Regions from separate parts of the Nonomuraea sp. NPDC049028 genome, predicted to be linked through region 2. Evidence: riboswitches for the same ligand, from Rfam matches in the RefSeq annotation. Region 2 holds a riboswitch; the other holds the start of a gene.
The links. Region 2 has a riboswitch for glycine ahead of gcvP (aminomethyl-transferring glycine dehydrogenase). Riboswitches for the same ligand answer to the same signal wherever they lie in the genome.
Positions count from the first base shown of each region.

Region 1: linked by a shared signal. The riboswitch ahead of gcvT (glycine cleavage system aminomethyltransferase GcvT) and the one ahead of gcvP (aminomethyl-transferring glycine dehydrogenase) in region 2 are both predicted to bind glycine.

Region 1 covers NZ_JBICTR010000002.1:878,381-889,871, forward strand. The annotation lists gene ACGFJ2_RS10175 (transposase) at 1-304, opposite strand, end outside; gene ACGFJ2_RS10180 (SDR family NAD(P)-dependent oxidoreductase) at 381-1,289, opposite strand; gene ACGFJ2_RS10185 (helix-turn-helix transcriptional regulator) at 1,377-2,213, shown strand; gene ACGFJ2_RS10190 (hypothetical protein) at 2,530-2,730, opposite strand; gene ACGFJ2_RS10195 (L-serine ammonia-lyase) at 2,776-4,152, opposite strand; gene gcvH (glycine cleavage system protein GcvH) at 4,205-4,594, opposite strand; gene gcvT (glycine cleavage system aminomethyltransferase GcvT) at 4,591-5,676, opposite strand; glycine riboswitch at 5,807-5,904, opposite strand; gene ACGFJ2_RS10210 (gamma-glutamyl-gamma-aminobutyrate hydrolase family protein) at 5,997-6,686, opposite strand; gene ACGFJ2_RS10215 (3-oxoacyl-ACP reductase) at 6,725-7,489, opposite strand; gene ACGFJ2_RS10220 (aldehyde dehydrogenase family protein) at 7,495-8,838, opposite strand; gene ACGFJ2_RS10225 (glutamine synthetase family protein) at 8,844-10,220, opposite strand; gene ACGFJ2_RS10230 (FadR/GntR family transcriptional regulator) at 10,329-11,033, shown strand; gene ACGFJ2_RS10235 (hypothetical protein) at 11,098-11,491, shown strand, end outside.
Region 2 covers NZ_JBICTR010000015.1:115,765-127,255, reverse strand. The annotation lists gene ACGFJ2_RS48145 (sugar phosphate nucleotidyltransferase) at 1-42, shown strand, start outside; gene ACGFJ2_RS48140 (FHA domain-containing protein) at 336-848, shown strand; gene ACGFJ2_RS48135 (MerR family transcriptional regulator) at 907-1,569, shown strand; gene ACGFJ2_RS48130 (bifunctional nuclease family protein) at 1,679-2,149, shown strand; gene ACGFJ2_RS48125 (MerR family transcriptional regulator) at 2,298-2,918, shown strand; glycine riboswitch at 2,953-3,045, shown strand; gene gcvP (aminomethyl-transferring glycine dehydrogenase) at 3,202-6,039, shown strand; gene ACGFJ2_RS48115 (tetratricopeptide repeat protein) at 6,334-7,134, shown strand; partial or broken gene ACGFJ2_RS48110 (helix-turn-helix transcriptional regulator) at 7,268-8,156, opposite strand; gene ACGFJ2_RS48105 (zinc-dependent alcohol dehydrogenase family protein) at 8,333-9,349, shown strand; gene ACGFJ2_RS48100 (multidrug effflux MFS transporter) at 9,452-10,729, shown strand; gene ACGFJ2_RS48095 (hypothetical protein) at 10,831-11,491, shown strand, end outside.

The DNA of each region.
Region 1 (11,491 bases), on a different contig from region 2:
CGTTGGCGGTGTTCCATGCGACTCCGAGGCCCTCGGCGACACGGGCGACAGTGAGGTGCTGGACGAGGGTCGTGGGGCGCCAGCCCAACGGCTCGTGCGCCAACCGCCGGGTCACGGTGTCACGTGGCGTCCCTTCGCATCCGCAGCGCCGGCACCACTGGTCGGGCTCGACCACCCGACACGCCAGCACCGCGCGATCCGGTTCGAGCCGCTGCCCGATGACTTCGAGGCCGAGCACGTCGAGCCGGCAGAAGGTGGTCAGGTCAGGGCAGCCGAAGCTTCGGTCAGGGGCAGCGTCAGGCACGGCGAGTTGTCGCGTCCGGGCCCGCCGCCGAAGGTCGCTCACGTGTGCTTTCACTGGGCGTTGGGCCTTTGCGAGGCTAACCTTGATGACCGGCATCTGGCGCTTCGTCCCTGTCGTTGCCGGCGGGCATGCCGACAAGGCGTGCGCTCTCGCGCCACAAGGCTTCGATGCGGACAGGATCGGTTGTGTGCGAAGCGGTGCTGGTAGCCGTGCGATCCACGAAGAACGAGCCGGTGACTCCCTCGACCGCGGGGTCCGTCGCAAGCCAGAGCGGGGTCTGGGCGCCAGCCTCGCTGGCGGGCGTAAACAGGTTCAGCGTCGAGCCGAAGAGCTTCAGCGCGCCCCGATCGTGCCGGCTTAGGCCGGTTCCCTTGATGATGCCCGGGTGGGCTCCGTTGATGGTCGTGGAGGTGCCGGCGAGGCGCTGGGCCATCGCATAGACGAACATCGTGTTCATGTTCTTGGTCCGGGCATAGGCTACGAACGGCCGGAAGCTGGGCGGCCAGCCGAGTCCCCGTCGAGTCTCGGTATTCAGGTCATCCAGGTCGACCGGCACCCGCGCGAGCGCGCGCGGCGATGCGCCCACGACGATGAATCGCCGCGCAGCTTCTGGCAGGTTCGCTGCGAGCAGGCGCAGCAGGAGGTACGGCGCCAGGTGGTTCACCGCAAGGGTTCGGTGCAGGCCAGCAGGCGTGCGGTCGTCCAGCGGTGCGATCACCGCGGCGTTGCTGACCACCACACTCGGTTGGCGCGGGATCAGTCGCTGGGCCAACGCGCGCACCTCGGCCAGGTCGGCAAAATCGACCGGGTCGATCTCGATGCTCGCCCCGGGGACGGAGTGTGCGACCCGCTCCGACGCCCAGCTCAGGCGCTCCAGGCTGCGCGCGACCATGATGACCGTGGCGCCCGCATCAGCGAGACCGACCGCGATCTGCTCGCCGATGCCTCCGCTTGCCCCGGTGATTACTGCGACTGGGTTCGACATGCCACCAGCGTCCGTGCAACGACCTGGGTCGTTCCAGGTACTACCAGTACCACCCGGTGATCATGCTGCGGGTGCGACAGTGAGGACATGAGTCCCGAACTGTCCCGTGCGTTGCGCTCCTGGCGCGAGCGGGTGACACCGGCCGAGGTCGGAATACCCGACGTTGGGCTTCGGCGGACGCCCGGGCTGCGCCGAGAGGAGCTGGCATCACTCGCTGGGATCTCGGTCGACTACCTCGTCCGGCTCGAGCAGGGACGCGCGCGACACCCCTCACCGCAGGTACTGGGGGCGTTGGCCCGGGCACTGAGGTTGTCCGCTGCGGAACATGACCTGCTCTGGCGCGCGGCCGGCGCACAGACGCCGGCGTCCGGATGCGTCCCGCAGCACGTCGGGCCGGGTGTCGCACGAATCATGGACAGTCTTGCCCACACACCAGTGGCCGTGTTCACCGCGAGCTGGGACCTGGTCGTGGCAAACGCGCTGTGGGTCTCCTTGTTCGAACTAAGCGAGCGGCTACCGACCCGAGAACGGAACTTGGTCTGGCGCCACTTCCGAGACCTGCCGAACCACGTGGTCCACACCAAGGAGGAACACCAGCAGTTCGGACGACAGCTCACTGCCGACCTTCGGCGTGCCACCGCCGTGTACCCGAACGACCGCACCCTCGCCGAGCTGGTCCGAGACCTCCGAGAGAGCAGTCTTGAGTTCGCTGAGCAGTACGACACCTTCGCTCTTACCCCGCGCAGATCACAGCCCAAGACGATCGACAGCCCCGCGGTCGGCCTCGTCACGCTGGACTGCGACGTGCTCACGACACTGGACTCGGACCTCCGAGTAATGGTGTACAGCACTCGACCGGGAACCGACGCCGCCAGCAAGCTCGACCTGCTCCGCGTCGTTGGATCGGCACAGTTCGGGAGCTGACTACACCCTCAACTGCGAAGAGCCTGTTGTGGGCGCCTCATGCGGCCATGGATCACACAGGCAATCAGAGATTTGGACGGACCACTTGAATAGTGATCACTTCCGCACCTTCGTGCAAGGTAACCGTGTACCAGATGGTTACATCGTCGCGGACGAGATTCAGCTCGTAGGCGTCTGGGACGCCGTCCATGGGTCGGCGAGCGTAGGTCGTGGCTCGTCCAGGAGGGTGAAAATGGCGAGCTGAACGGGTCTCCGCAGCACTTCTGGCAGGGCCTCGATCTGTTCCCACGCACGCTCAGGGAAGGCGATACGCCGGTCAGCCACTGATGCCCCACTCGGCGGCCAGCTCGTCGCGCGTGAACGTTCGCAGCCGGCCTGGGTTGGCGGCGTTGTCCATGATGGCTAGCAAGGCCTGCTGGCGTCCCAGCTCTCGGCGCAGCCGCCTGACCTCGGCCTTGAGCGCCTCATATTCGTCACGAGGGACGGTGATGACCTCGTCGCGGTGATGTGCCGTCATGCTCTCACGCTACCTGCTCTCTGCGACGTTCTCAGGTGCCGAATGTCAGCACTCGATCACGTTGACGGCCAGGCCCCCGCGCGAGGTCTCCTTGTACTTGTCGAGCATGTCCTTGCCGGTGTCGCGCATCGTCTTGATGGCCTTGTCCAGGGCGACGAAGTGCCGGCCGTCGCCGCGCAGGGCGATGCGGGCCGCGGCGATGGCCTTGATGGAGGCCACGGCGTTGCGCTCGATGCACGGGATCTGGACCAGACCGCCGATCGGGTCGCAGGTCAGGCCCAGGTTGTGCTCGATGCCGATCTCCGCCGCGTTCTCCACCTGCTCGGGCGTGCCGCCCAGGACCTCTGTGAGGCCCGCGGCGGCCATGGAGCAGGCCGAGCCGACCTCGCCCTGGCAGCCGACCTCGGCGCCCGAGATCGAGGCGTTCTCCTTGAACAGGACGCCGATCGCCGCCGCGGTGAGGAAGAAGCGGACGATGCCGTCGTCGTCGGCGTGCGGGATGAAGCGGGAGTAGTAGGTCAGAACGGCGGGGATGATGCCCGCGGCGCCGTTCGTGGGAGCGGTGACGATGCGGCCGCCCGCGGCGTTCTCCTCGTTGACCGCCAGCGCGAACAGCGACACCCAGTCCATGGCGTGCAGCGGGTCGGTCTTCGGCGACTCGGTCTGCAGGCGGCGGTGGAGGCGGTTCGCGCGGCGCTTGACCTTGAGACCGCCCGGCAGCACGCCCTCCTTGGCGATGCCGCGTTCGACGCACTCGCACATGACCTGCCACAGGTGCAGGATCTGCGCGCGGATCTCGGCGGCGGAGCGGCCGAACGCCTGCTCGTTCTCCAGCATCAGCGCGGAGATGGACAGACCCGTGTTGGAGCAGTGCTTGAGCAGCTCGTCCCCGGTCGTGAAGGGGTAGGGCAGAACGGTGTCGTCAGGCTTGATGCGGTCGGCGCCGGTGGCCTGCTCGTCCACCACGAAGCCGCCGCCGACCGAGAAGTAGACCTTCTCGCGCAGCTTCTCGCCCGATGCGGAGAAGGCGGTGAAGCGCATGCCGTTCGGGTGCTCGGGCAGGGAGATCTTGCGCTCGAAGACGAGGTCCTCGCCCACGACGAAGGGGATCTCGTGCGTGCCGTAGAGCCGGACCGTGCCGGACTCGCGCATCGCGGCCAGGCGCGCGTCGATGGAGTCCACGTCGACGAGTTCGGGCTTCTCGCCCGACAGCCCCAGCAGGACGGCCTTGTCGCTGCCGTGGCCCTTGCCGGTCAGGCCGAGCGAGCCGTACAGGATCGCCTCGACGCGGGCCGTACGCGTGAGCAGGTCGTCGTCGTGCAGACCGCGCGCGAACTTGTGCGCGGCGGCCATGGGACCGCCGGTGTGTGAGCTCGACGGGCCGATGCCGATCTTGAACAGGTCGAAGACGCTGATCGCCATTGATGGGCGCCCTTCAGAAGGGCCGGGGTCCGGCAGGACCCCGGCGGGTGGGTCAGGACTCGCCTGAGGTGAGCGCCGAATACTCCTCGGCGGTGAGCAGGTCCTCGGGGTCGCCTTCCACGCGCACGCGGAACATCCAGCCGTCGCCGTAGGAGTCGCTGTTGGCCAGCGACGGATCGTCCACGACGGCCTGGTTGACCTCGACGATCTCGCCGCCGACGGGGGTGTAGATCTCGCTCACCGACTTGGTCGACTCGACCTCACCCACGGAGTCGCCCGCCTCGACGGTCGAGCCGACCTCCGGAAGCTGCACGAAGACGACATCACCCAGCGCCTCGGCCGCGTAGGCCGTGATGCCGATGGTCACGGTGATGCCGTCGTCGAGCCCGGCCACCCACTCGTGCTCCTTGGTGTAGCTCAGGTCGTCTGGGATGTTGCTCACTTGTTCCTCCTGTAAAAGGGCAGCTCAATGAGGTCCATAGGTTCATGGCTGCCCCGGATGTCCACGGCCAGACCTGCGTCGGCCCCATTGTCGACGTAGGCCATGGCGATGGGCTTACCCAGGGTCTGGGAGGGTGCCCCGCTGGTGACCTCGCCGACGACGGCGCCGTCCTTGGTCACCGGGTATCCGTGGCGCGGCACCCGGCGACCCCGCGCGACCAGTCCGACGAGCCGGCGCCGCGGCGGCGTGTCCTTGACCGCCTCCAGCGCCGACCTGCCGACGAAGTCGCCCGGCTTGTCGAATTTCACCACTCTGCCCAGCCCCGCGTCGAACGGGGTCAGCTCGACGCCGAGCTCGTTGCCGTACAGCGGCATGCCCGCTTCGAGCCTGAGCGTGTCACGGCTGGACAGACCCGCCGCCCGCAGCCCGTACGGCCGGCCGGCCTCGGTCAGCGCGTGCCAGAGCGGGACGGCGTCCTGGTTGGCCACGAACAGCTCGAACCCGTCCTCGCCCGTGTAGCCGGTGCGCGCGATGAGCGCCTGCCGCCCGTCGACCAGACCGGGCAGGCCCGCGTAGTACTTCAGCCCGGCGAGGTCGGCGTCGGTGAGCGTGGCGAGGATCTCCTGCGCGCGCGGCCCCTGGACGGCGATCAGCGCGTACTGCTCCGAGCGATCCTCGACCACCGCGTTGTACGACTTGGCGCGATTTTTCAGCTCTTCCCCGACTTTTTCATAGTTGGAGGCGTTAGCCACCACCATGAACTCCTCGTCCCCGAGCCGGTAGACGATCAGGTCGTCCAGCACCCCGCCATGCTCGTTCACGATCATGGTGTAGCGGGCCCGGCCGGGCGCGAGCGCTGACAGGTGTCCCACCAGCGCGTAGTCGAGTGCCTGACCCGCCTGAGGCCCGGTCACGAAGATCTCGCCCATGTGGGAGAGATCGAACAGCCCGGCCGCCTGGCGCACGGCGTTGTGCTCGGCGGACTCGCTGCCGTAGCGGAGCGGCATCAGCCACCCGGCGAAATCGGTCAATGTCGCGCCGAGGCTCTCGTGGACCTCTCGGAGCGGTGTAGGACGTGACATATGCGCACCTCAGGGCAGGATCGGATGCCAGACATCCTCCCCCTCTGTCATGGGTGCCTGAGAGCTTCGCCCGTAATTTGCCGGACTTTCACCTTCGGCGAGGCCGCCAGGCCTGCTTTCCAGAGGACACCTCGTCCGTGCGGTCCTTTGCCTTGAGAGGTTCGCGGGGAGGGCTTGCTCCTTCAGGGGACCTGGCCGGATGCCAGGACACTCTCCCGCACGGTTTCGACGGTGATGTCCGCAAGCCTAGTGCTGTTATGGGGGAGTTGTCGCGTGCGGATCCGGTCGCTTGGGGCCAAAAGGGCTGTACCGGGGGCGGCTCAGCAGGTGGCGACGAGCGCCTCGAACAGCGCGCAGTCCTTCGCCGCCTCCGGATGCCACTGCACGGCCATGGCGAACGTCTGGGAGTCCAGCTCCACCGCCTCGATCGTGCCGTCGTCGGCCACGGCGGACACGGTCAGGCCGGGCGCGAGCCGGTCGATGGCCTGGTGGTGGTAGTGCGGCACGGCCACCGGCTCGGCCCCGAGCGCCTTGCCGACGAGAGTTCCCGCGACGGGCCGGACGGGCAGGTGGCCGAACTCGCCGGGTGCGGGGGAGTGCCCGGTGTGTCCCACCACATCGGGCAGATGCTGGTGCAGGGTCCCGCCGAGCGCGACGTTGAGCACCTGCATGCCCCGACATATCCCGAGATAGGGCAGGTCGGCCTCAAGAGCCGCCTCGATCACCGCGAACTCCGCCGTGTCCCGAAATTTCCGGATGTAGCCGGTCTGGTCGTGTGGCTCCTGGCCGTACCGCTCGGGCGAGACATCACCACCACCGGCCAGGATCAACCCGTCCAACCGCGCCACCAGCCGGGCGGGCGACCCGGCGGGCGGCAGGATCACCGGCTGCCCGCCGGCCCGGACCACCTGCTCCACGTACATGTACGGCAGCAGGGCGACCGGCAGCTCCCACACGGTGTAGCGGGCAGGCTCGACATAGGACGTGATCCCGATGACGGGTCGCTCCACAACTTCCCTTCCTAAAGTTCCCTTCCTAAAGGTCCTTCCTAAAGAGGCGTGACGTACGCGCCCGAGATGCCGCCGTCGACGAGGAACTCCGAGCCCGTGATGAAGGAGGCGTCGTCGCTGGCCAGGAACGCCACCGCCGCCGCGATCTCCGACGCCTCGGCGAAGCGCCCCACCGGCACGTGCACCAGGCGCCGCGCGGCCCGCTCAGGGTCCTTCGCGAACAGCTCCTTCAGCAGCGGCGTGTTGACCGGCCCCGGGCACAGCGCGTTCACCCGGATCCCCTCGCGCGCGAACTGGACGCCGAGCTCGCGCGACATCGCGAGCACCCCGCCCTTCGAGGCCGTGTACGAGATCTGCGACGTCGCCGACCCCATCACCGCCACGAACGACGCGGTGTTGATGATCGAGCCCTTGCCCTGCCGTTGCATGTACGGGATCGCGTGCTTGCAGCACAGGTAGACGCTCGTCAGATTCACCTCCTGCACCCGCCGCCACGCCTCGATGCCGGTCTCCAGGATCGAGTCGTCCTCGGGCGGCGAGATGCCCGCGTTGTTGAAGGCGATGTCGACGGAGCCATAGGTGTCGTACGCCGTCCGGAACATCCGGACGACGTCGTCCTCGCTGGTCACATCGACCTTGACGAAGAGCCCGCCCACCTCGGAGGCGGCCTTGGTGCCCGCCTCCTCGTCGACGTCGGCGCAGACCACCTTGGCGCCCTCTTCGGCGAACCGCCGCGCGGTGGCCAGGCCGATGCCGCCGCCCGCGCCGGTGATCACGGCGACGCGGTTGTGCAAACGCTGCATGTGTGTCACTCCGTTGAGATGAAGACGTTCTTGGTCTCGGTGAACGCCATGAGGGCGTCCGGGCCCAGCTCCCGGCCGAGGCCGGACTCCTTGAAGCCGCCGAACGGCGTCCAGTGGCGGACCGAGGAGTGCGAGTTCACCGACAGCGCGCCCGCCTCCACGGCTCGCGCGACGCGCAGCGCCCGGCCGACGTCGCGGGTCCAGATGGAGCCGCTCAGGCCGTACGGCGTGTCGTTGGCGATCCGCACCGCCTCCGCCTCGTCCGCGAACGGCACCACCGACACCACCGGCCCGAAGATCTCCTCGGTGAACGCCCGGTCGGTGAGCGCCGGCGTCAGGACCGTCGGCGGGAACCAGAACCCCTTGCCCTGCGGACAGTCGCCCTGCCAGTACGACGGGCCGTCGATAAAGCCGCGCACCCGTTCCAGATGTTCGGCGCTAATCAGGGGGCCCATCTCGGTGCTCTCGTCGAGCGGGTCGCCGACCCTGACATTCTGTACGGCCGGCAGCAGCAGCTCCAGGAACGCGTCGTAGACCTCCGCCTGCACCAGGATCCTGGATCGGGCGCAGCAGTCCTGCCCAGAGTTATCGAAGACGGCATACGGCGCCGTTTTCGCCGCTTTTTCCAGATCCGAGTCCGCAAACACGATATTTGCGGATTTGCCGCCTAGTTCGAGGGTTATCCGCTTTACCTGGGTTGCTGCCTTGGCGGCGATCTCCTTGCCCACCTCGGTCGAGCCGGTGAACACGATCTTGGCCACCTGCGGATGCTCGACCAGGCGGGCCCCCGCGACCTCCCCTGCCCCAGGCAGCACCTGGAGCACCCCCTCGGGGAGGCCCGCGGCGAGGGCCAGCTCGGCCAGCCTCAGCGCGGTCAGCGGGGTCCATTCGGCGGGCTTGACGATCACCGTGTTGCCCGCGGCCAGGGCCGGGGCGACGCCCCAGCTCATGATGAGCATCGGGAAGTTCCAGGGCACGATCACGCCCACCACGCCCAGCGGCTCCTGGAAGGTGATGTCCACGCCACCGGGCACCGGGATCTGCTTGCCGTGGTTGCGCTCGGGGGCGCCGGCGTAGAAGTGCAGCACGTCGCGTACCGCGCCCGCCTCCCAGCGGGCGTTGCCGATCGGGTGGCCGGAGTTCGTGAGCTCCAGCAGGGCCAGCTCCTCCCGGTGCTCGTCCACCAGGTCGGCGAAGCGGCGCAGCAGCCGCGCCCGGTCGCCGGGCGACACGTCGCGCCAACCCTGGTAGGCCCGCCTGGCACGCTCCACGGCCCGGTCGACCTCGGCCGCGTCGGCCAGCTCCACGTCGGCGAGGATTTCCTCCGTCGCCGGATTGATGATCTGCATCGTGCTCACATCCGCTCGAAACCCCGGAACAGCTCCCAGTCCGTGACAGCCGCGTCGAAGGCGGCCAGCTCGATCCGGGCGTTGTTCGCATAGTGCGCCACCACGTCGTCGCCGAACGTCTCCCGCGCCAGCTTCGACCCCTCGAACAGCGCCAGCGCGTCCCGCAACGTGTGGGGCACGGTCTCGGCGCCGGAGTCGTAGGCATTGCCGCCGAACGCGTCCTCCAGCGGCAGCTCCTCGTCGATGCCGCGCAGCCCGGCCGCGATCAGCGCCGACACCGCGAGGTAGGGGTTCACGTCGCCGCCCGGCACCCGGTTCTCGATGCGCAGCGACTCCCCGTGGCCGACGAGCCGGAGCGAGCAGGTGCGGTTGTCCACGCCCCATTTGACGGCCGTGGGGGCGAAGCTGCCGGGGACGTAGCGCTTGTAGGAGTTGATGTTCGGGGCGTAGAAGAGGGTGAGCTCGCGCATGTGGGCCAGCTGCCCGGCGATGAAGCGGGCGCCGAGCTCGGACAGCCCGTGGGGGCCGTCGCCCGCCATCACCGGGTCGCCGTGCACGCTCCGCAACGAGATGTGGATGTGGCAGGAGTTGCCCTCGCGCTGGTTCGGCTTGGCCATGAAGGTGATCGACTTGCCCTCCTGAGCCGCGATCTCCTTGGCGCCGTTCTTGTAGATGGAATGGTTGTCGCAGGTCTTCAGCGCCTCGTCGTAGCGGAAGGCGATCTCGTGCTGGCCCAGGTTGCACTCGCCCTTGGCGGACTCGACGTACAGCCCAGCTCCCTCCATGTCCCGCCTTATCCGGCGAAGGAGGGGTTCGATGCGGGCCGTACCGAGGAGGGAGTAGTCGACGTTGTAGAGGTTCGCGGGGGACATGTCGCGGTACGCGCGCTTCCACGCGTCCTCGTAGCTGTCCTCGTACACGATGAACTCCAGCTCGGTGCCCACGAAGGCGGCCAGGCCGCGGTCGGCGAGCCGGGCGAGCTGCGCGCGCAGGATCTGCCGCGGCGAGGCGGTCACGTCGTCGCCGTTCTCCCAGGTCAGGTCCGCCATGAGCATGACGGTGCCCTCCTGCCACGGAACCCACCGCAACGTGGAAATATCGGGCTTCATCACGAAATCGCCGTAGCCGCGCTCCCACGACGACATCGCGTAGCCGTCGACCGTGTTCATGTCCACGTCCACGGCGAGCAGGTAGTTGCAGCCTTCGGAGCCGTGCCCCAGCACCTCGTTCAGGAAGTAGCGCGCCGACAGCCGCTTGCCCTGCAACCTGCCCTGCATGTCGGCGATGGCGAGCAGCACGGTGTCGACCCGTCCGGCGGCCACCTCGTCACGCAACTCGTCGACGGACAGCGCTCCGGGCTGTGGAAGACCTCGCTCGCTCACAGAAGTTCGCTCGCTTTCCCGCTAATTGGGCTACTCTTAGACCATTGATGTGCATATGGGGATCGCTTGTCAAGACCTGAGGACACGTTGGACGACTCGGCGCGGTTGATGACGGTGTTACGGCCGGTCAGGGCAGGAAACGCCTTCGAGGAGACGGTAGAACGGCTGCTCCAGGCGATCAAGCTCGGCGTGGTCGCGCCGGGCCGGAAACTGCCCCCGGAGCGTGAACTGGCCGTTCAGCTCGGCATCAGCCGGGTGACGCTGCGCGAGGCGATCCGGGCGCTCCAAGACGCCGGTTACCTCGACGTACGGCGCGGCCGATACGGCGGCGCGTTCGTCACCTACGCCCCGCCCCCGCCGGAGAGCGGCGACCTGCGCAGGGTCGTGGCCGACATGGGCACGGCCGACCTCGCCGACGCGCTGACCTTCCGCATGGCGGTCGAATGCGGCGCGGCGGCGGTGCTGGCGGCGGCCACGCTGACCGACGACCAGCGCTCCCTCCTGCGCGGCCGGCTCGCGGCACTCAACAAGGCGGGCATCGGGGACTACCGGCGGCTGGACACGGCCTTCCACCTCTCGATCGCCGAGCTGACCGGCTCCGCCCTGCTCGCCACCGCCTGCGCCGACGCGCGCCTGCGGGTCAGCGACCTCCTCAACGCCATCCCGATGCTCCAGGTGAACCTCGACCACTCCGCCCGCCAGCACGAGGCGATCGTGGCGGCCATCCTGGCGGGCGACCCGGAAGGGGCCCGCCGAGCAGTGGCGGAGCACCTGGAGGGCACGGCGGCGCTGCTGCGCGCGTTCCTGTCTTGAGTTCGTTTCCCGGTCCAAATGGTCAAGGGATGACGATTGGCCTCGTAGCATCGTTTTCAAGGTCATGGGGAACTGGTTCGAGCTGAGCATTGTCGACACGGGACGGCTGCCGCTGTTCTGTTTCTTCGTCGCGCTCATCGGGGCCTTCGTGGCCACCCGCGTCAACGTGCGGCTGATCAGGGCGAAGGTCGGCTGGTTCCGCAACGTCAACGTGGGCGAGATGCACATCCACCACGTGGTGTTCGGGGTCGTGCTCATGCTGGTCGGCGGGGTCAGCGGGCTGATCGTGTCCTCGGCGTCGCAGGTGGCCTACGCCGCGGCGGCCGCCGTCTTCGGGATCGGGTCGGCGCTGGTGCTGGACGAGTTCGCGCTGATCCTGCACCTGCACGACGTGTACTGGGAGGAAGAGGGCCGCACCTCGGTCGACGCGGTGTTCATCGCGGTCGCGATGACGGGGC
Region 2 (11,491 bases):
CTGGAGCACTGGGCCCGGGTGGTCGAGGAGGCGGCCTCCTGAGCCTCGGGACCGAAATCTGTACGGCAATTCGCATAGAATCATCACGGAACGTGACACTGGCGGATCGGTGGCGCCGGAACGTGCAAGATCGTAATGTAGAAACGCGCGGCGGCATGGACCTTGGGGCGCGGGCGGCGGTAACTTTGTCACCGTCCGAACCCGTCGTCCAGCGCCCCGCCTTGACCTTTGCCGCTGATCAGCGTAAGTTGCGGCATTCGCAAACTTGAAGAGCGAAGCGAGGCGCGCCCAGATCCCCGTTGCCGCGTCTTCGCGGTAGGAGGCCGAGCCGATCGATGCCGAGCGTCTACTGCACGCAGTGCGGGCACGCCAACCCCGAGGATGCCCGTTTCTGTTCCCGTTGTGGGTCACCGCTGACCAGAACCGAGGTCGCCGGGGACACCACATCGACGATCTCTGTCGCGGGAATCGAGGCGTACGAGGCTGAGACCGGTGACATGCTCCTCGCCGAGCGCGCGCTGGTGGAGCAGCTGCCGCCTGGCACGGCGTTGCTCACCGTGACCAGGGGGCCCAACGCGGGGAGCCGTTTCCGCCTCGACAAGGAGCTCACCACCACGGGGCGCCATCCCGAGAGCGACATCTTCCTGGACGACATCACGGTCTCCCGGCGGCACGTGGAGTTCTACCGCCTTCGCGGCGGCCAGTTCTCCGTGCGCGACGTGGGCAGCCTCAACGGCACCTACGTCAATCGGGAGCGCATCGAGGAGGTGCCGCTGCACTCCGGTGACGAGGTGCAGATCGGCAAGTTCCGCCTCGTCTTCCTGATGCGGACCGCCGCCGGCGCATGAGCGAGCCCAGCGAGCGACCGATAGTCACAGCGTTCATGCGGCTCACGGAGGAAGCCGCATGAGCGCGCAGGCGGCACGTTCGCACATGAGCATCGGGGAGGTGCTCGCCATGCTCCAGGGCGAGTTCCCCGATGTGTCGATCTCCAAGATCCGCTTCTTGGAGGGCGAGGGGCTCATCGAGCCGGAGCGCAGCCCGTCGGGCTACCGCAAGTTCACCCACCTGCACGTCGAGCAGCTCCGCTACATCCTCACCGAGCAGCGCGACCACTACCTGCCGCTGCGGGTGATCAAGGACAAGATGGCCGAGCACTTCGGCCGCCCGCGTGCCGTGACCGACCGGCCGGAGACGCGGGAGGTGCGGCTGAGCCGCGCCGAGCTGCTGGAGGCGGCCGGGCTCGACGAGGACACGCTGGCCGAGCTCGAGGACTACGGGCTGCTCTCGGCGACGGCCAGGCGCTACGACGAGGAGGCGCTCAACGTGGCGCGCAGCGTCGGCGCCCTGGCCCGGTTCGGCCTGCACGCCCGGCATCTGCGCGCGGTCAAGGCCGCGGCCGAGCGCGAGTGCGGTCTGGTGGAGCAGACGGTCGCGCCCATACTCAAACGCCGGGCCCCAGGGGCCATCGGAGAGGCTGACGAGGCCGCGAGGGAGCTGTCGGCGCTGCTGCTCGACCTGCACGCCGCTCTGGTGCGTACGGGCGTGCGAACCGTTCTAGGCCGATGACCGGACCAGCGGGACATACAAGGCCCCTCGGGTGTTACGTTGAAATGCAGAAGCGGACCGGCCCAATAGCTGTGCCGGGGTCGCCGACCAGTCGAATATGGAGCAGCCCGTGTTGCAGATGGAGGTCGTGGGCGTCCGCGTAGAGATGCCCACAAATCAGCCGATCGTCTTGCTCAAGGAGGCACACGGGGAGAGGTTCCTGCCGATTTGGATTGGGATGACCGAAGCCACGGCCATCGCCTTGGCCCAAGCGGAGGAGCCTCCAGCCCGGCCACTCACGCACGACCTTTTCAGGGACGTGCTGAGCGCCCTCGGCGTGGGCCTGCGCGCGGTCAACATCGTCGCCCTGCGTGACGGTATCTTCTTCGCCGACCTGGTGTTCTCCAACGGCGTAGAGGTGAGCGCGCGGCCCTCCGACTCGATCGCGCTCGCCTTGCGCACCGGAGCACGAATCTTCGCCAGTGAGGAGGTCGTCCAGGAGGCCGGGGTGATCATCCCCGACGACCAAGAGGACGAGGTGGAGAAGTTCAGGGAGTTCCTTGACACGATCACCCCCGAAGACTTTGGCCGGGCGGGGTAGGTATTTCAGTGCATTTACGCTTCACGACGCGCCGAGCGGGATCGTTGACTGCGCATGGTCACGGTCCTACGGTGCAAGTGAAACCCATGGCCGCGCTTTTACGAACCCCCAGATCAGGCCATGGGATGAGAGAAAGCCGGAGGTCCGCGTGGCGGTCAGCAGCGGCGAGGGAAAGACGGCCGGCCAGGAAGATCCGGTGCGGCGTGAGAGTGCGCGGCAGCGTGCCGGAGAGCAGGGTCTGCTCTTCGACGAGCAGCCCACGACACTGCCGAGTGACATCGGATACCGCGGCCCGACGGCGTGCGCGGCGGCCGGCATCACCTACCGGCAGCTCGACTACTGGGCGCGCACGGAGCTGGTCCAGCCGACGATAAGAGCCGCGCACGGCTCGGGCTCCCAACGGCTCTACAGCTTCCGCGACATCCTGGTGCTCAAGGTCGTCAAGCGGCTCCTCGACACCGGAGTCTCCCTCCAGCAGATCCGTACGGCCGTACAACACCTGCGTGACCGCGGGGTCGGCGACCTCGCGCAGATCACGCTCATGAGCGACGGCGTCAGCGTCTACGAGTGCACCTCGGCCGACGAGGTGATCGACCTGCTCCAGGGCGGTCAGGGCGTGTTCGGCATCGCGCTCGGCCGGGTCTGGCGCGAGGTCGAGGGCTCCCTCGCGGAGCTGCCGGGGGAAAGGGCGGCGGTCGAGGACAGCGTCCCGGCCGACCACCCCGCTGACGAGCTGGCCCAGCGGCGACGGGCGCGCCGCATAGGGTAGCAATCCGGTAGTAACCTAAGAGGCGCAAGGCTGACGACCCCCTGCGGGAGAGTCCCGGGCTGGTCCCGGGGCGCCGAAGGAGCAACCCTCCCCGGAATCTCTCAGGCACCCGTACCGCTCGGGGTAGGCAACTCTGGAAAGCAGGCACGCCCGCCAGGCGCGCCTCACCGACGGTGCAAGCCCTCATGGGGGTGAAGCTCTCAGGTCGCCATGACAGAGGGGGAGATCCGGCACTCGCCCGCGCCCAGGCGCCGGTCTCCATAGCCCTCGGGAGGCACCTTCCATGACCGACCTGTCAGCTCCGCCGTTCTCGACCCGGCACATCGGCCCGTCCGAATCCGAGCAGCAGCGCATGCTCGAGGCCGTGGGTTTCGAGTCCGTGGCCGACCTGGTGGCGGTGGCCGTCCCCGAGTCCATCAGGATCAAGGACCGGCTCTCGCTGCCCGCCGCGGCCAGTGAGACCGAGGTCATCGCCGAGCTGCGGGCCATCGCGGGCCGCAACCGGGTGCTCACCTCGATGATCGGCCTGGGCTACCACGACACGATCACCCCGGCGGTGATCCGCCGCAACCTGCTGGAGAACCCGGGCTGGTACACCGCCTACACCCCCTACCAGCCGGAGATCTCGCAGGGCCGCCTGGAGGCGCTGCTCAACTTCCAGACCGTCGTCTCCGACCTGACCGGGCTCGACGTCGCCGGCGCCTCCCTGCTCGACGAGAGCACGGCCGCCGCCGAGGCGATGACGCTGGCCAGGCGCGCGGGCAAGTCCAAGAGCGACGTGTTCGTCGTCGACGCCGACGCGCTGCCCCAGACCAAGGCGGTGCTGGCCACCCGCGCCGAGCCGCTGGGCATCACGCTGGTCGAGGACGCGCTCGACGGTGAGCTGCCCGAGTGCTTCGGCGTGCTCGTCCAATACCCGGGTGCCTCCGGCCGGCTGCGCGACTTCCGCGCGGTGGCCGAGCGGGCGCACGCCGCGGGCGCGCTGGTCGTGGCCGCCGCCGACCTGCTCGCGCTGACCCTGGTCACCGCGCCGGGCGAACTCGGCGCCGACATCGCGATCGGCTCCTCGCAGCGCTTCGGTGTGCCGTTCGGCTTCGGCGGGCCGCACGCCGCCTACATGTCCGTACGCGAAGGACTGCAGCGGCAGATGCCCGGCCGCCTCGTCGGGGTCTCGGTCGACGCCGACGGCGCGCCCGCCTACCGGCTGGCCCTGCAGACCCGCGAACAGCACATCAGACGGGAGAAGGCCACCAGCAACATCTGCACCGCGCAGGTCCTGCTGGCCGTCATCGCCGGCATGTACGCCGTCTACCACGGGCCCGAGGGGCTGCGCCGCATCGCCGGCCGCGTGCACCGGCACGCCGCCGCGCTGGCCGAGTGCCTGCGCCGCGGCGGTGTCGAGGTCGTACACCGGGAGTTCTTCGACACCGTGCTGGCCAGGGTGCCCGGCCGGGCCGCCGACGTCGTCCGGCAGGCCGCCGAGCGCGGCGTCAACGTGTGGCAGGCCGACGCCGACCACGTCTCCATCGCCTGCGACGAGAAGACCACGGCGGCCGACCTCGAGCAGGTCGCCGCCGCCTTCGGCGTCAGTGGGCCGGTGGCCGGCCTCCTCGCCGACGAAGGGCTGGACACGCTGCCGGCCGCGCTGAGGCGGGAGTCCGGCTACCTCACCCACCCCGTCTTCCACAGCCACCACTCCGAGACCGCGATGCTGCGCTACCTGCGCAGGCTCCAGGACAAGGACATCGCCCTCGACCGGTCCATGATCCCGCTCGGCTCCTGCACGATGAAGCTCAACGCCACCACCGAGATGGAGCCCATCACCTGGCCGGAGTTCGCCGGGATCCACCCCTTCGCGCCTGACGGGCAGGCCGCGGGCTACCACCACCTCATCGAGACCCTGGAGGAATGGCTGGCCGAGGTGACCGGCTACGACGCGGTCTCCATCCAGCCGAACGCCGGGTCCCAGGGGGAGTTCGCCGGGCTGCTCGCGATCCGGGCCTACCACCGCGACCACGGCGACGAGCACCGCGACATCTGCCTCATCCCGTCCTCCGCGCACGGCACGAACGCGGCCAGCGCCGTCATGGCCGGCATGCGCGTCGTGGTCGTGGCCTGCGACTCCGAGGGCAACGTGGACCTGGCCGACCTCGACGCCAAGATCGACAAGCACCGCGACGCGCTGGCCGCGATCATGCTCACCTACCCGTCGACGCACGGCGTCTTCGAGGAGACGATCACCGAGGTCTGCGCCAAGGTGCACGACGCGGGCGGCCAGGTCTACGTCGACGGGGCCAACCTCAACGCGCTGGTCGGGCTGGCCAAGCCGGGCGAGTTCGGCGCCGACGTCTCGCACCTCAACCTGCACAAGACCTTCTGCATCCCGCACGGTGGCGGCGGCCCCGGCGTCGGCCCGGTCGCGGTCCGCGGCCACCTGGCCGCCTACCTGCCGGGCCACCCGCTGCGCCCCGGCTCACCGGTCGGCGCGGTCTCCGCGGCCCCGTACGGCTCGGCGGGCATCCTGCCGATCTCCTGGGCGTACGTCAGGATGATGGGCGGCGACGGCCTGGCCGCGGCCACCGAGCAGGCGATCCTGTCGGCCAACTACCTCGCCCGGCGGCTGGCCCCGCACTACCCGGTGCTCTACACCGGGCGCGGCGGCCTGGTGGCCCACGAGTGCATCGTCGACCTGCGGCAGATCACCAAGGAGACCGGCGTCACGGTCGACGACGTGGCCAAGCGGCTCATCGACTACGGCTTCCACGCCCCGACCATGTCCTTCCCGGTCGCCGGCACGCTGATGATCGAGCCGACCGAGAGCGAGGACCTGGCCGAGCTCGACCGGTTCGTCGACGCGATGGTGGCCATCAGGGGCGAGATCGCGCGGGTCGCCTCGGGCGCCTACGACCGGGCCGACAACCCGCTGCGCAACGCCCCTCACACCGCCGAGGCCGTCGCGGCCGACGAGTGGGCCCATCCCTACAGCCGTACCGAGGCGGTCTACCCGCTGCCGTCGCTGCGGGAGGGCAAGTACTGGGTGCCGGTGCGGCGCATCGACCAGGCTTACGGCGACCGCAACCTGGTCTGCTCCTGCCCGCCGCTGGAGGCGTACGAGGACTGACCTGGTTTGTCGCGTCCGCGACGGCTCCGGTCGTTACGTCCGCAACTGAGCTGGCTGTCGCGTTCGCGACTGATCCGGCTGTCGCGTCCGTGACTGACCCGCACGTCGCGTTCGCGGGACCGTGGCCTTCTCCGCCGCGTAACCGTGGCCCTCTCCGTCCGCTGTGCTCGGACGGGGAGGGCTACGTCCGTTTTCTGGGATTTTTTCCCGCCACCCAGGCTGAACGTGGCCAGTGAGAAGACATGATCACCGGAACTCGTTAGGCTCTGTCCGACCGTCGCCTAAGGAGCTCTCTTGACGTTCTCAGAGCTGCAGGTCCCGCCTCTCGACACCGCTCGCCGCCTGGCCGAGCACGGTGACCTCGACGGCGCGGCGGCCATACTCAGCGAGCTGGCCGCCGACCCCGAGGAGCCCGACCGGGCGCAGGCCGCCGTGGGCCTGGCCGTGGTGCTCGACGAGCGCGGCGACCCGGAGGGGGCCCGGGCGGCCGCCCGGGTCGCGCTGGCCACCGGACATCCGGAGTTCGCCGCTCAGGCGGCCTGTCACCTCGCGCAGGGCTTCGAGCGCGAGGGCCGCGCCGAGCAGGCCAGGGGGGCGTGGCAGGCGGTCCTGGGCGTTGGCACGGCCGCCTACGTCCCGCTGGCGCGTCTCGCCCTGGCCCGGCTGGCCCTGCTGGCCGGCGACTACGACGAGGCGGAGAACGAGCTGCGGGCCGCGCTGGCCGCCGCCGGGCCGGACGACGTGGGCGCGCACGCCGCGCAGCAACTGGCCGAGCTGCTGCTGGAGCGGGGCGAGCCGGGGGAGGCGGCCGAGGTGCTGCTGGAGGCGCTCGAGGTGGCCCCCCAGGACGACGTGGCCCGGCTGCGGGTGCAGCTCGGCATCGCGCACCTGGAGCTCGCCTGCGCGGAGTTCGCGGGGGCGGTGGAGGACGGCGGTGACGCGCCGACGAGCGGGCTGGCCATCGAGCTGCTGGCCAGGACCCTGCCGCTGCGTGGCCGCGTCGACGACGCGGGCCGCGTCTGGACGTACGGGCTGGAGCACGAGGACGAGACGCTGGCCGCGGAGGTCCGTCTGCGCTACGACCGCGACACCTGACCGACCTCCCCGCCCCGCGAGCGTCTCCAGGACGCCCGCGACCGTCTTCAGGACGCCCGCGCCCGCCTGCCGCTCCATCCGCCGGCGCTACGCAGTCGGTGAGGTCTCCCTCGCCGACCTCGCCACCGACCGGTCAGTCCGCCGCCAACGGCTCCGTGTGGGTCCGGGCTTCCTGAGTGGCCGCCCAGGAGGCGAGCAGGCGCAGGCCCTCCTCGGAGGGTGAGCCGGGTTCGGCGGTGTAGATGGTGATGGTGAGGCTGGGGTCGGCGACCATCTGCAAACCCTCGAAGGCGAGGGTGAGCTTTCCGACGATGGCATGGTTGAAGCGTTTGGTTCCGGTGCCGTGCCGGCGGACGTTTCGCGCCCCAGCGGGTGCGGAACTCATCGCTGCGGGTCGACAGTTCGCCGACGAGGTCGTGGAGCTCTTTGTCGTGGGGGTTGCGGCCGGCTTCTGTGCGCAGCATGGCCACGCACATGTCCGCGAAGGGACCCCAGTCCGGGTAGAAGCGATGGGAGGCCGGGTCGAGGAACGCGAACCGGGCCAGATTCTCCTGATTGGCCGGGGAGGCGTACAGGTCGGCGAAGAACGCGCGGGCGAACTGGTTGACGGCGAGCACGTCCATGCGGCTGTTCTGCACGAAGGCGGGTCCGGCGGTGATCGCGTCCAGCGTCCACTGCAGGCTGCGATGGAGCGTCTGCGGCCGGGCGGCGCGGCGCCGGGGGCGGGTGAGGACGTCCGAGCCGTCGGCGGTCTGGGCCAGGTGCAGGAGGTGGGCGCGCTCGGCGTCGTCGAGCCGCAGGGCGCGGGCGAGGGCTTCGAGCACCGCCGCGGAGGCGCCGGCGAGGTTGCCTCGTTCGAGCTTGGCGTAGTACTCGGCGCTCAGATCGGCCAGGGCCGCGACCTCACTGCGGCGCAGACCGGGGACGCGCCGCCGGGATCCGGCGATCAGGCCGGCCTGCTCCGGGGTGATCTTAGCTCGCCGCGAGGTGAGGAACTCGCGGACCTCGTCACGATTGTCCACAGCTCGACCGTACGGCGTCAGCGCCAAGCGAGGGATGTACTGGGAGTACACCTCTCGCTGGTAACTCGTAACCACCGCGGAATGCCGGTTAGGTGGATTGCGGCGGAATCCTGCGCCTTCGGTACGACCGGGCGGCAGCCGCATATCAGACGCCTAACCACGTAAAGGAAACTTTGATGCGCGGAGCAGTGATCCACGGCCCCGGCGATGTGCGCTTCGAGACCCTGGAGGACCCGAAGATCCTCAAGCCGACCGACGCGATCATCCGGACGGCCGTCACCTGTGTGTGCGGCTCGGACCTGTGGTCCTACCGCGGCCTGGAGCCGGCCCAGGAGGCTCACCCGATGGGTCACGAGTACGTGGGCTTCGTGGAGGAGGTCGGCAGCCAGGTCACCGCGGTCCGGCCCGGTCAGTTCGTCGTCGGCTCGTTCGCCACCTCGGACAACACGTGTGCGAACTGCCGCAACGGCTTCCAGTCCAGCTGCCTGAACCGTGAGTTCATGAGCACCTGCCAGGCCGAGTACGTGCGCATCCCCAACGCGCAGGGCACCCTGGTCGCCACCGACCAGGTGCCGGACGAGGAGCTGTGGCCCGGCCTGCTGGCCGTCTCCGATGTCATGGGCACCGGCTGGTACGCCGCCGACGCCGCCGAGGTCAAGCCCGGTTCGACCGCCGTGGTGGTCGGTGACGGCGCGGTCGGCCTGTGCGCGGTCATCGCCGCCAAGGAGATGGGCGCGGAACGGATCATCGCGATGAGCCGCCACGAGCCCCGGCAGCAGCTGGCCAGGGAGTTCGGCGCCACCGACATCGTCACCGAGCGCGGCGAGGAGGGCATCGCCCGGATCAAGGAGCTGACCGGCGGCATCGGCGCCGACGCGGTCCTGGAGTGCGTGGGTACCGCCGAGGCCATGCGGCAGGCCCTGCACTCGGCGCGGCCCGGCGGGAACGTCGGCTTCGTCGGCGTCCCCCACGAGGTCGCCGTCGACGGGCAGGAGCTGTTCTTCTCCCACGTCGGCCTGCGTGGCGGCCCCGCCCCCGTACGCCGCTACCTGCCCGACCTGATCGACCACGTCCTGTCGGGGCGGATCAACCCCGGGAAGGTCTTCGACCTCACCCTGCCGCTGGAGCAGGTCGCCGAGGGCTACAAGGCCATGGACGAGCGCCGCGCCATCAAGACCCTCCTCAAGCCCTGACCCCGTGCGTCAGCGGACATGTGCGCGCATGGCCGAATGACAGCCCGGTAGCGACCTTCGCCCAGCCTCCCTCCCGTCGACCTCGCGAGGAAAGCAAGAACGATGCCAGAGACCACAACGCCGTCCAAGCCTGTAGCGGGGCGATTTCTGCCGCCCCTGTTGCTCTTGCTGACGGTGTTCGGGCCGATCTCGATGGACCTGTACCTGCCCGCGCTGCCGGCACTGACGGTCGAACTCGGTGCCGCGACCTCCATCGCGCAGTTGACCGTCACCGCGTGCCTGATCGGGCTGGCCGCCGGGCAGTTGATCGCAGGACCGATCTCGGATCAGTTCGGGCGGCGAGGGATCCTCCGCCTCGGCGTCGCCGCGTACATCGTCACCTCCGCGCTCTGCGCGATCAGCCCCAGCGTCGAGGTGCTCATCATCGCCCGGCTCGTGCAAGGCCTCACCGGCGGGGTCGGAATCGTCATCGCTCAGGCGGCGGGCCGCGACGTCCACTCCGGCGGCGAGCTGATCCGCTTCTACGGCCGGCTCACCGTGGTCGGAGCGTGCGCCGCGATCGTCGGCCCGCTGCTGGGCGGGCTGCTCACCGCGCTCGTCGACTGGCGTGGCCTGTTCGTGGTCCTCGCGGTCATCGGCGCCGGCATCCTGATCGCCACCCTGCTCATCTTCACGGAGACACTTCCGGCCGACCATCGTGTCCGAGGCGGATTCGCCCAGACCATGCGCGACTACCGCACGCTGCTCGCCGACCGGGTCTTCCTCGGCGCCCTCCTCAACCAGGGCTTCCTCTGGGCCGCCGTGTTCGCCTATCTCGCCGGCGCCACATACGTCCTGCAGAACATCTACGGCCTTTCCCCGCAGTGGTACGCGGCCGCCTTCGGACTCAACTCAGCCGGCTTCGCGTTCTTCGGGTGGCTCGGCGGCCGCGGCGCCGAACGATGGAGCATCACCGGCACCCTCGCCATCGGCATCCTCGTCGCCGGCGGCGGTGCCGCCGGGCTCCTCATTTCCGGCCTCACCCCGATGCCGCTCTGGGTGGTCATCGCGTCCTTGTTCTTCCTGGCCGGCGGCGTGGCGATCTCCTCCGCACCCGCCAGCACCCTCGCTCTGGCGGATTACCCGCGGATGGCGGGAACAGCGTCCTCCCTGCTCGGCACGGTCAGGTACGGCTTCGGCGGTGTGGCCGCCCCGTTCGTCGGCATCGCGGGCGCCACCAGCATCCTCCCGCTAGGCGTCGTCACCGTCGTCGCCGTCCTCCTCGGCGCGAGCGCCTGCCTCCTCTTCGCCCGCCGACACGCGCCTGCCGCGGCCACCATGGTCGGGACGGCCGAAACGACTGCGATGGCTGGGACCGCCGAAACGACCCCGCCTCCATGAACGTGGTGACCCGAACGCCCGACGCGACTTCGACGACGCCATTCCGGCGCCCCGGCCCTTCCGCCTTGCCCCCGCGCTCACCGGTTCCTTAGGGTTGGCGGGTGTCAGAGCCGACATCGCCGCCGCCGCGGATCGGGTCCCCCGTGTGGGACCGGGAACTCGCGGACATCGGGCTGGACCGGCGATGGGTCGACGCCGATGTGGGTGCCGTGCTGGCGACCACGGACGCCCATGGCGAGTTCGACCCGCACGGGCTGAACCTCTTCGGGACCGATGCCGAGGTCGCCGCCGGCTGGGTCCTGCTGCACCAGAGGTTCCCGTCCTATGGGATTTTGATGTACCTGCGGATGTGCTGGTCGAGCGGTGACCACGCGCTGCAGGACTGGATTGTGCGCCAGTTCGCCGCGATGCTGATGTACGGCCCGGCCCCGGTGGCCGATTCGGCCGAGTACGGGCTGTGGGCCGACTACTTCGAATCGCCTGAGGCGTCGCAGGTCTTCACGGCGCTGGCCCTTCAGTTGCCGCGGCCCCACTGGGATCGCCTGATCAGCGGCGCGGGTCCGGTGCCCTGGGAGGCCAAGCATCAGGTGTTCCAGGAGGCGGCCGAGGTCCCCGCGCTGCATCCCGCGCTCGCGAGGGGCGTCGCGGGTTCGTTCTATGACGTGTACGGCGACGTCGACGCCGTGGCCGCGGCCCGGCTGCTCGATCGGCTCACGGTCGCGGACGAATCCTTGCTGGCGGCGCTGACCGAGGCCACCACGC